DNA from 2 places in the Vibrio sp. SCSIO 43137 genome. Region 2 is predicted to be linked to the other one. Evidence: predicted binding sites of a transcription regulator. Region 2 holds the regulator's gene; the other holds the start of a gene.
The links. The regulator CRP, encoded in region 2, controls carbon source genes, mostly activating them, when cyclic AMP is high. The targets are predictions, from matches to a motif close to TGTGANNNNNNTCACA.
Positions count from the first base shown of each region.

Region 1: the regulator CRP is predicted to act here: its motif matches at 3,171-3,186, upstream of PK654_RS12445 (NupC/NupG family nucleoside CNT transporter).

Region 1 is NZ_CP116383.1:2,656,011-2,662,031, forward strand. Features, by position in the region: gene deoA (thymidine phosphorylase) at 1-227, opposite strand, end outside; gene deoC (deoxyribose-phosphate aldolase) at 312-1,088, opposite strand; gene PK654_RS12440 (XapX domain-containing protein) at 1,357-1,527, opposite strand; gene PK654_RS12445 (NupC/NupG family nucleoside CNT transporter) at 1,762-3,027, opposite strand; gene PK654_RS12450 (TatD family hydrolase) at 3,231-4,007, opposite strand; gene PK654_RS12455 (hypothetical protein) at 3,991-4,170, opposite strand; gene PK654_RS12460 (BMP family lipoprotein) at 4,601-5,599, shown strand; gene PK654_RS12465 (ABC transporter ATP-binding protein) at 5,689-6,021, shown strand, end outside.
Region 2 is NZ_CP116383.1:3,063,224-3,069,244, reverse strand. Features, by position in the region: gene PK654_RS14415 (DUF1800 domain-containing protein) at 1-744, shown strand, start outside; gene PK654_RS14410 (DUF1501 domain-containing protein) at 800-2,068, shown strand; gene crp (cAMP-activated global transcriptional regulator CRP) at 2,114-2,746, opposite strand; gene PK654_RS14400 (phosphoribulokinase) at 2,986-3,855, opposite strand; gene PK654_RS14395 (YheU family protein) at 3,923-4,135, opposite strand; gene PK654_RS14390 (hydrolase) at 4,132-5,121, opposite strand; gene PK654_RS14385 (TIGR02444 family protein) at 5,253-5,717, opposite strand; gene PK654_RS14380 (ABC transporter ATP-binding protein) at 5,714-6,021, opposite strand, start outside.

The DNA.
Region 1 (6,021 bases), 410 kb from region 2:
TTCATGTGGCTCCAGTCCAGAACCATACCAGAATCACGCATCGCACAAGTCAGAGCAATACGCTCAGGCATTGTCATTTCATTGAAGAAGATAGCCATAGCAAATGCGGCAATCTGGCCTTCGGAAACTGTGTTTTTAGCAACGCCCTGAATAAAGAAGTTAATCTCTTCTGAAGTCAGTACTTCACCGTCACGTTTTCTGCGAATAATTTCTTGAGGTAAAAACATTAAAGTCTCTCCCGAGTCTGAATTAAATATTGTGTAGGGCAAACGAGAAGGTGGAGCATGTAGCTCCACCTCTGTTAGTACGAATTAGTATGCGTTTGGATCCGCTGTTTCGTCTGTTACTTCCAGCGTGTTTAGCAGGTTAGTCAGCAGGCTAGATGCACCGAAACGGTAGTGCATGTTGTCAGCCCAGTCAGCGCCAAGAATGTCATCAGCCATTGCAAGGAACTGTGCTGCATCTTCAGCAGTACGAACACCACCAGCAGGTTTGAAACCAACTTTCTCAGCTACGCCCATGTCACGAATCACTTTCAGCATGATTTCAGCAGCTTCAGGAGTTGCGTTTACAGGCACTTTACCTGTAGAAGTTTTAATAAAGTCTGCACCAGCTTCGATAGATAGCTCAGATGCACGCTTGATAAGTGCTTCTTCTTTTAGTTCACCGGTTTCGATGATCACTTTAAGAAGGATATCGCCACACGCTTCTTTCACTTGCTTAACCAGTTCGAAACCCGTTTTTTCATCGCCAGCGATAAGAGTACGGTATGGGAATACTACGTCTACTTCGTCTGCACCGTATGCGATAGCCGCTTTAGTTTCAGCTACTGCGATATCGATATCGTCGTTACCGTGCGGGAAGTTAGTTACTGTAGCGATACGTACTTCAGGAGTACCTTGCTCACGTAGTGTTTTCTTCGCAATAGGAATAAAGCGAGGGTAAATACAGATAGCAGCAGTGTTACCTACCGCAGTTTTTGCGTCATGACAAAGAGAGATCACTTTTGCATCAGTGTCATCATCATTCAGCGTAGTTAAATCCATTAGTTTAAGTGCACGTAGAGCTGCTGCTTTTAAATCGCTCATTTCTATCTCCGATCAATATATTCAATTTGTTTACCGAAAAAAGCTCACCGCCAATATCATTTGGCAGACTGTCATCTTGCTATTCCGGGTTACGAAATGAACGGACTTGGTTCCTTGAAGACTCAGTATTAAAAATACCAATTGCTATCCCTGTCACCGCACAGTACCAATTAGGTCAATACTCATTTCTCTGAGTATCTGGCACTACAATCAATGATTGCGGTGTCTAAAATTCAGATGCTTCATGCATCGGTTCCGGTAAAGGTTGCTAACTGAAAAATCGTTCAATAATCCAGTGGTAAGCTACACCGCCTAAATAAACTCCGACGATTCCCATCACGCCCGTTAATACCGGGGGAGCTGGGATAGGTAACTTAATTGCCGAGAACAACATGCCTACAGCAAAACCAGCAACTGTTGCGAGAATAACTTCATTCATAGTTATGACTCCAACCTTTCCAGATGTATACATTATAGGTATAAAGCTAAAAATGTGACACCATCGACTTTTCAAGCAAACGGTTTGTATCTCAAAAAGTTCAAGCCATGGGGTAAAAACCCTTATGCAACCAAGCTTCGTTCCTGTTTTTTCAGGTCTGTTGACCTAGTTCTTTAAAAACAAAAAACACCGTAGCAATCTCTTGCTACGGTGTTTGTCATTCAATGTTGGTTATTACATAGCCAGGCTAATACAGAAACCAGCGATAGTTGCAGCCATCAGGTTAGAAAGAGTACCAGCGGCAACAGCTTTCATACCCATGCGAGCAATATCGTGACGACGGTTTGGAGCGATACCACCCAGACCACCTAGCAGAATCGCGATAGAAGAAAGGTTCGCGAAACCACATAGAGCGAATGAGATGATTGCTGTCGTCTTAGTAGACATAACCTGACCAGTTGCTTCAACAACTTGTGCACTCTCACCAACGTAAGGTACGAAGTTCAGGTATGCAACGAATTCGTTCACGATCAGTTTCTGACCAATGAAAGTACCCGCCAGAGTTGCTTCTTCCCATGGAACACCGATTAGGAATGCCAGTGGAGAGAATACATAACCAAGGATAAGCTCCAGGCTTAGTTCAGGCATACCGAACCAACCACCGATGCCACCAAGCATACCGTTCACAAGAGCGATAAGACCGATGAATGCGATTAGCATTGCACCAACGTTTAGCGCAAGTTGCATACCAGCAGAAGCACCACCAGCAGCTGCGTCAAATACGTTAGCAGGTTTGTCGTCGCCGTCTAGGTCAGCGTCAATCTTGTCAGAGAAGTCTTCAGTCTCTGGCTTGATGATTTTAGCGAACAGTAGACCACCAGGTGCAGCCATGAATGATGCAGCTACAAGGTACTCTAGTGGAACACCCATAGATGCATAACCAGCTAGTACACCACCAGCAACAGATGCCAGGCCACCACACATTACAGCAAACAGCTCAGATTGAGTCATTTTAGGAACAAACGGACGAACAACCAGAGGTGCCTCAGTCTGACCTACGAAAATGTTAGCTGCTGCAGACATTGATTCAGCCTGAGAAGTACCCAGAGCTTTCTCAAGTGCACCACCAAGGATCTTGATAACCCACTGCATTGCACCGATGTAGTAAAGTACAGAGATAAGTGCAGAGAAGAAGATCAGTGTAGGCAGTACTTGGAATGCGAAGATGAAACCAATACCTTCTACAGAGAAGTTAACTAGGCTACCGAATAGGAAGCTAGTACCGTTTTTACCGAAGTCGATCACGCTAGCTACACCAGCAGAGAAACCACCCAGTAGATCTTTACCCCAAGGTACATAAAGTACAAATGCACCAAGAGCGAATTGGATAGCGAATGCACCACCCACGGTTCTTAAATTAATTGCTTTGCGGTTGTCAGATAGTAGTACTGCGATTGCAATCAGTACTGCCATACCGACTAGGCTCATAAACAGGCTCATAGTTTATGACTTCCTTATAAGTTAAATGGCGTGTAACAAAAAATGGAGCTAAAAAGCGAGAGCGATTATACTCAGACCCACCAATAGAAAGTAATATGCAAATCACACTTTTGTATGGCCGTATCTATTGATTCATTTCATATTGTGATCGCAATCTCATTTACACCACAAAGCGTTCACCAAAGGCACAAATTGTGTTGTTTTTATTTACAAATTGTAAACACTGAAAGGCTGTTCTTATAAAGCGTATCGGCAACCGTTTGCTCAGGTTCATTTCGCAACACGTTTAGCTCATTTAACACATTTAACACTCTTTCTGGCACATTTTTTTCACCTTGATAACCACTTAATGGCATATCTGGAGCGTCTGTTTCCAGTACTAAATTTGCTAAAGGAAGTTTTGAAATGGTATTTCTGGTTTTTCTTGCCCGCAAATATGTGATCGTGCTCCCAACTCCTATGTAATAGCCAAGCCTGATATAGTCCATTGCCTGCTCATAGCTACCGGAGAAGCCATGAATCACCCCGGCACATGGCAGTTTTTTCTGTTTCAGCAGCTTAATCATCTGCTGATGAGCTCCCCGGCAATGAAGAATCACAGGTAGCTCGTATTGGATAGTTAAATCCAGTTGAGCATCTAACAACAGTATTTGCCTTTCCCTGTCATTACCTTTTACAAAATCCAGCCCACACTCTCCTACCGCTACACACTTATTATCTCGATTCCTGATTGCCTGTTCTAAAAGGTCCAAATCACTATCTGAGTGTTTATCAGTAAAATAAGGGTGAAGTCCTAAAGCGTAATAAACGCCACTATAACGCTGACTTATCTCGGCAACATTGCGCCAGTTACTTTTGCTACAGGCCGGGATCAGAAACTTATCGACACCTTTATTCCTTGCCCGGCTAATCACATCATCAAGATCGGCAGAAAACGGCTCAAAATCCAGATGACAATGAGTATCAAACAGTTTTGTCATCTTGCTTCTTTAAACCCTCTATATTAGCTATCTCTTTTTTCTGCGCAGAAACTGCACTCGGCTCTCTTTTTACCGGCACACAACTTCGCTTCTGATCCGGAGCCAATCCCATACTTTCACACCAAAGGTCATAGCGTTTTATCAGTTCTTTTAGTCTATTTATCATTTCTGTCTCACTTGGGTTATAAACATATCTCTTACTGTAGAGAAGAAAGTGTAAAGCAGGCCTATTCTAGCTTGAGCACAAAAACAGTAACACAGTTCCGTATTTACTCCCCGAGTGCTTATTTGTATAAAAACAAGATGCAGATCAACAAATCCAGACCAAATGCATTACTTTTGTTTAACACTTCGTGACCCACATTAAGTTTTTTCACTGATTTAGCCCTATTTGCTGTGAGCTGATCGCTATTTTTTTTCCGGTGCAAACGATAAACTTGTTAGCTGTTTACGCGTTCTTTCTTACGCAAACGATAAAGCCGCAAGGCCTTTACCTAATTATATTAAAGCAATAAAAAAATCATCTTATTAACAATTGTGGTGAATATTTCATCACCCGTTATTTAATTGGATTACAAAATAGGGATTCAACAGTGAAAAAGACAACTCTAAAGCTATCAGCACTAGCGCTTGCCGTTTCTTCATTCAGCGTATTTGCTGCGCCTAAACCAGCTGTTATTTACGATACAGCAGGTAAATTCGATAAATCATTTAACGAAGCCGTTTTCCAGAATGGTGTAAAAGTTCTTGAGGCAGAAAAAGGCGTTAAAGTACGTGAGTTTGAACCTCAAAACGAAGCTCAGCGTGAACAAGGTCTTCGTCGTCTGGCCAGCCGTGGTTTCAGCCCTATCGTTGCTGTTGGTTTCAACATGGCTTCTGCAGTAGAAAAAGTGGCTACAGAATTCCCTGATATTCAATTCACTATCATCGATATGGTTGTTGACAAGCCAAACGTACAATCTGTGGTATTTAAAGAGCATGAAGGTTCGTTCCTTGTTGGTGCTCTTGCAGCTAAAGCTTCTAAAACAGGCACTGTTGGTTTTGTAGGTGGTATGGATATTCCACTGATCCGTAAGTTCCAGTGTGGTTATGAGCAAGGTGCTAAATTTGCTAATGCTGATGCAACGGTTCTGCAGAACATGACAGGTTCTACTCCGGCAGCATTTGCTGATCCGGCGAAAGGTTCTGAGCTGGCTAAATCTCAGTTCTCCAAAGGTGCGGATGTAATTTACGCAGCAGCAGGTGGTACAGGCCTTGGTGTTTATCAGGCGGCTAAAGATGCAGGTAAACTGGCTATTGGTGTTGACGCAAACCAAAACCACCTACAGCCGGGCACTATGCTGACTTCAATGGTTAAGCGTGTTGGTGTTGCAGCTAAAAACACATGGACTGAAAGCATGGATGGCAGCTGGAAACCTGGCATCAAGGTTCTTGGTCTGAAAGAAGGCGGTGTTGCATGGGCTCTTGATGACAACAATGCCAGCCTGATCACTCCGGAGATGAAGTCTTATGTTGAAGGCATCGAAGCGGATATCATTTCAGGAAAGATCAAAGTTCATGACTACATGTCAGACAACACTTGTAACTACTAACAGGTGTTACTTGTAGTTTATTGATCTTTACGCCGCTGGTATGCATCAGCGGCGTACTATTTTGTAACTTTGAAGTTCAGGTATCTCTCGTGACTCAAACTCCAAACTACGCCATTGAACTCAAACAAATCGATAAACGCTTTGGCGCAGTACACGCCAATAAGTCCATCGATTTGCGGGTTCCGGCTGGCACAATTCACGGAATTATCGGTGAAAATGGCGCTGGCAAGTCCACACTGATGAGCATCATTTATGGTTTCTACCACGCCGACGGTGGTTCCATGCTGGTCAACAATCAATCATACAAACCTTCTAATTCTCAGGAAGCGATTGCTGCGGGAATTGGTATGGTTCACCAACACTTTATGTTGGTAGAAAACTTCACTGTTCTTGAGAATATCGTTCTCGGGGCAGAAAACGGC
Region 2 (6,021 bases):
CTGACCCCTTATCAGGATGTAAGCCAGGTACTGGATATACTGTTCTATCACCCTAATACGGCTGCGTTTGTTTCAAAGCAGTTGATTAAGAGGTTTGTTACATCCAACCCCTCAGATGAATATGTGCAAAGAGTGTCGTCGGTGTTCGCTGATAACGGTAAAGGTGAACGAGGGGATTTAAAGTCTGTACTGCTGGCGATTCTGCTAGATCAGGAAGCACTCGGTTATTCGCAACTTAAGCCGGTAAAAGTGAAAGAGCCCCTGCTGGCATTAACCAATATCTACCGGGCATTTTCTGTCGGAGGAGCTGAAAGTGGTGCTAAAGCGACGCTTTTCTATCGAGCAGCGCAACAAGGGCCTCTTTCATCGCCGTCGGTGTTTAATTTCTTTGAGCCTGACTATCAACCTGCCAGCTTTATGCAACAGGGGGAGATGGTAGCTCCTGAGCTGGAGTTAATGAACTGGACCAGTTACACCGCCTACAGCAATGCTGCCCGAGCTATTTTGTACTCTGTAAAGAAAGTTGATTCCCCCCTTTCTGTGGATGAATTTACCGCTCTGAAGGAGCAACCTGAACAATTGACGGAGCTGATAAACAAGCGCTTATTTGCCAATAAAATGAGTGCAGAGCTTAAAAGTATTATCAAAGATAACTTGTCAGAAGAGAGCAAGAGAAAACAAAACCGGGTGTTACAGAGTTTGTATCTGGCGCTGATTAGCGATGAATTTCTGATTCAGGAGTAGGGCAATAACAATCAAGCGAAGAGAATTTCTGTCACTATCGGCGGGCTGCGGGTTTATGTCGTTGGGCTTGCTTCCCGGCAGGCTGAACGCAAAACAGAAAGATTATAGAGCCTTAGTTTGTATTGACCTGAAGGGGGGCAACGACGCCTATAATATGTTGGTTCCGGCAGACTCGCTGCACTATCAAGAGTACAACAAGAGCCGAGCTCTGCTTGCGATAGAACAGAGTGACTTGCTGAAGATTCCACAGAGCAGCTTTGACGGCAATAACAAAACCGTGCAGTTTGGCTTGCATCCCACTATGCAGGCATTACAGGCGCTTTATAAGGCAGGGAAAGCGAATGTGATACTAAATAGCGGTGTGTTGCAGCAACCTCTGACCAAGCATGAGATAGAGTCAGGAGCGAAACCCAAGCCGCCTCAGCTTTTCTCTCATAATTCTCAGCGTTCAGAGTGGCACCGTGGCGCGGTAAACCACAGGATAAAGCTGGGTTGGGCCGGCCGGATGATGGATGTGATATCAGAGCAACAGGGCTTCTCTGCTCTTTATAGTCTGTCCGGTAATGCCTTGATACTCAGGGCGATGAACAGTGAGCAAAATATCCTCAGGGGAGATAAGGTGGCTAAAGTGGCCGGTATTCAAAACCGGGCCATACTGCGTAGCTACAAAAAGCTGCTGGCAAAAGATCCAAGTTCACCGTTTCATGCCGAGATCAACAAAGCGATGCAGGCTTCCCTGAGCAGTAGCAGTCTGCTGTCTGAAACCTTAAACAGAGAGAGCAGCTTTAAAGGCTTTTCCGGTTCATCACTGGATAAGCAGTTGGCGGTGGTGTTTAAACTGATCAGCCAGCAACAGCAACTGGGTCAGGAGAGGCAGGTGTTTTACGTTACTCTGTCCGGTTTTGATACCCATGATGACCAGCTAGAAAGACATCCGTTGCTGCTTAAAGAGTTAAGTGACAGTCTGGCTACCTTTAACCGTGCGCTGGAGTCGATAGGCTATCAGGATAAGGTGGTTACCTTTACCCAGTCAGAGTTCGGACGCAGAATCGCTCCTAATGATACAGGAACGGATCACGGCTGGGGTGGCCACCAGTTGATTATGGGGGGCGGACTGCGGGCAGAAAAGGCGATTGGAGTCTGGCCAAGTTTAAAAATTTCTGGTGAGGATGATATCTCTAAGGGAAGGATGATTCCGTCTATCGGTTCTGATCAGGTTGCTGCCGCACTGGCTGAGTGGATGGGCGTAAAATCGGCCAAAGCGATGAGAGTGGTATTGCCGAATATTGATAACTTTCAACGGCTCGAGTTAGGGCTAAAATAAAAAACGCAGCTTTCGCTGCGTTTTAAAAGGGATAAGCCAGAGGTTTTATCGTGTTCCGTAAACCACAATGGTTTTACCGTGAGCAGAGATAAGGTTCTGCTCTTCCAGCATCTTAAGGATACGGCCTACGGTTTCACGTGAACAACCTACGATTTGACCAATTTCCTGACGGGTAATCTTAATCTGCATACCGTCCGGGTGTGTCATTGCATCAGGTTGTTTGGCTAGGTTAAGTAGCGTCTGAGCGATGCGACCAGTTACATCTAGGAATGCCAGGTCACCTACTTTCTGGCTGGTAACCTGTAGACGGTTAGCCATCTGTGCAGAAAGGCGCATCAGGATATCAGGGTTAACCTGAATCAGCTGACGGAATTTCTTAAATGAAATTTCGGCTACTTCACATGGGGATTTAGCACGTACCCAAGCAGTACGGTCTTGTTCTTCTGCAAATAGACTGAGTTCACCGATGAAGTCACCTTGATTCAGGTAGGAAAGAATCATCTCTTTTCCTTCTTCATCCTTGATAAGCACAGCTACAGAGCCTTTCACAATGTAATACAAAGTTTCCGCTTTCTCACCAGCGTGAATCAGCGTGCTCTTTGAAGGGTATTTATGGATATGACAGTGTGAAAGAAACCATTCTAATGTTGGATCGGTTTGAGGTTTACCTAGAACCATAATTATCTCACTATTTTATGCAGGGTCTATTCAGCAGCGTCCTTTGCTGCCTCGCCAAATTGGTGAAGTTAGCATAGGTTTTCTTATGCAAAGCTGCAAGCTACTTCTATATCGGTTAAGAATAGTATCCTTTTTTGCAGACGATTTCTTGATTTTGATCGCCCTCAAATTGCGATTTGTTAAGCAAAACCGTGCACATGATCACGGTATTAGAAGGAAAATGCATTATCGGCTGTTTTTTAGCCGATTTTGCCCGTTTCGATTAACTGTTGCAGTACCGGCCGGATTATCAGTTCCATGGCAAAGCTCATTTTACCGCCCGGTACCACCAGCGTATTATGCCGTGACATAAATGAGCCATCGATCATTGCCAGAAGGTAAGGAAAGTCGACATTTTTCATTCCCCGCAGCCTGATCACCACAAAGCTTTCATCTAAACTAGGAATACCTTTGGCATTGAGCGGGTTAGAAGTATCTACAGTCGGAACCCGCTGAAAATTAATATGAGTGCGCGAAAACTGAGGGGTAATATAGTTCAGGTAATCATCCATTGAACGCACGATAGAGTCAGTTACGGCTTCGCGGGAGTGGCCTCTGTCGCGGGTATCGCGGACAAATTTTTGTATCCACTCAAGGTTTACAATAGGAACCATGCCGATAAGCAGGTCGACATGCTGAGAGACATTCACATCACCGTCTTTTACCCCGCCGTGCAGCCCTTCATAAAACAGTACATCGCTCTCTTCCGGCAACTCTTGCCAAGGGGTGAAGGTTCCCGGCATCTGATTATAGGGAACTGCTTCATCAAATGAGTGCAGATAGCGCCGGACTTGTCCTGTTCCCTCGTCGCCAAACTTACGGAAGAATTTTTCCAGTGCAGGAAAATCATTCGCCTCAGGGCCAAAGTAACTAATGTGCTTTCCCTGTTCCTTGGCTTTACGGATCTCGATATCCATTTCCGGGCGGGTAAAACGGTGGAAGCTATCTCCCTCAACCCAGGCAGGCTTAATGTCCATCATGCTGAACATTTTTCTGAATGCTTCTGAGGTGGTGGTTGTGCCTGCACCGGAAGAACCGGTTACCGCGATGATTGGATGTTTTGCTGACATGACATTCCTTGTCGGTTTACTAACTCACTGACGTTAGTGTATGAAAATAGGGCTAATTAATAAACAATCAAAGTTCACGCTTTAACTTAATGTCTACAGTTTCGTGCAGTTCTGAAAAGAGAATAACCGCTTCTCCTGACTGCAGAAGTGTTTTTACTTGTTCAATTTTGTCTTCCAGCATGGCCTCTTCAGCACCATAGTCGGTGCCTTCACGCAGCACATACTCTTTAATTAAGTTTGTCAGGGTTTCCGGGTCAATTTGTTGCCATGGAACAATCATACATCCTCACTGATTGATGAGATAAAGTGTTGGTAGTAATCCGGCAGATGTTCCTCTAACCAGAATCTGGGACGGGACAGGGTACCGGAAATAAAACCGACATGACCGCCCTGTTTTAACAGCCTGTAGTGAATATTGTCGTTTAAACGGAACTGCGGGATAACGGCCGCCGTCATAAACGGATCGTCACCGGAGTGAATTACCTGCAGCGGAACAGTAACCTGGTTCAGTACCTTTATCCCTGAGCAGCGCTGGTAATAGTCGTCAGCGTTATCAAAGCCGTGTAGCGGTGCGGTAATCAAATCATCAAAACCGTATAGGGTCTGAATGGACTTAATATGTGGCGCCTCGATTCCAATGGCAGATTTCAGCTTGTGCTCTTTAAGCAGCGCATTCTTCTTCAGGGAAGTTAAAAGATAGTTACGGTAAACCTTTGAAAAGCCCTGTTCAATGCGACTGGAACAGGCGGCTAAATCCAAAGGAGCTGAGACAACGGTTGCTGCACCCAGCAGTGGTTCATCCTTATATGTGGCCAGATAGTTCACCAGCATATTGCCACCAAGAGAGATACCTACCGCTACTTTGGGTTGATCTGGAAACAGGGTGTTCAGATGCTTCAGAAAGTGGCGGGCGTCTTTCACTTCACCTGAATGGTAAGCACGCGCATGACGGTTTGGCCTTCCGCTGCAAACACGAAAGTGCATCATTACTGACAGCCAGCCTCTCTTGGAGAAAGCGTGCATCAGGCCATTTGCGTAGGGGCTGTCAAAGCTGCCTTCCAGCCCATGAAATAGCACAAAAATAGGTTTTTTAGCGGCTTGTTCAGTCTGCCAATCTTCGCTCCATGCAAGATCAACAAAATCGCCGTCTTCCAGCTCAAGTGTCTGCCAGCAAGGTTTAAAAAGAGGTTTCCTGCGAATTAATCGAGGCAGTATGGTTTGAAAGTGCGGATTAGTCAGTCCGGCAACGGGGGAGAAATTTGTCATGGTTTTTTCACTTACAGGGCTGCTGTCAGGCAGCGATTTTTATCCGTCTTGTCCCTATTAAGCTCCAGCTTGATTTAATGATGAAGCTAATGCAAGCACTCACTTAAGTCTGAACAAGATAAATCAAAAGGCTACTGGCTGTCTCTGGCGGTAAACTCTTCAGCGAGACTATCGGCACCTAACTGCTGACAATAGAGCTGAGTCATTGGTAGCCCTTTATTCTCAGTTAAGGCTATGGAATTGATACAGTCGACCAGATCGGATTGCTGCTGCTTTTCCAGCATTAGCTCAAACTCAAGAGATTTTCTGTAAAGGGTGTCAGGCAGGTGAGTTTTATACTGTTTTCTTAATTCACGATAGTGCAGCAGTAGGGATTCACTTCTGCTAAGGGCGTGTTGTATTTTATGCCAGCTCTCTCCTGCAAAACTGAGCTGCTGTTCATCCAGCCACTTGAGTAACAGCAGCAGGTTTACATTGCCGTGATATTTGTTCTGTAGGGATAAACACGCTTCTTTAATCCCGCGCACACTATAATACTGCAGGCTAAACTGCCAGAGACGTTCCAGTGTCAGAGATATAGAAGCGTTTTTTGTCATTCACTCTCCAGATCGAGTTGCATCTGTTCCAGTTGTTCCTGAATGTCCATCCATTCCATTTCGACCTCTTCAAGTTCTGATTTAGAAGAAGCCTGAAGTGCCAGTACCTGATTAAGTTTAGCCTTATTTTCGTCCTGGTACAGACTGGTGTCAGATAATTGCTGCTCTGCTTCAGCTAATGTTTCAGAGAGCTTATCGATCTGATTTTCCAGTTTTTGCAGTGACTTACGCAGCGGGGCAGTCTGTTTACGGAATTCGGCTTCTTTCCTTTTCTGCTCTTTTTTCGCTGCTGCGCTGTTTATGC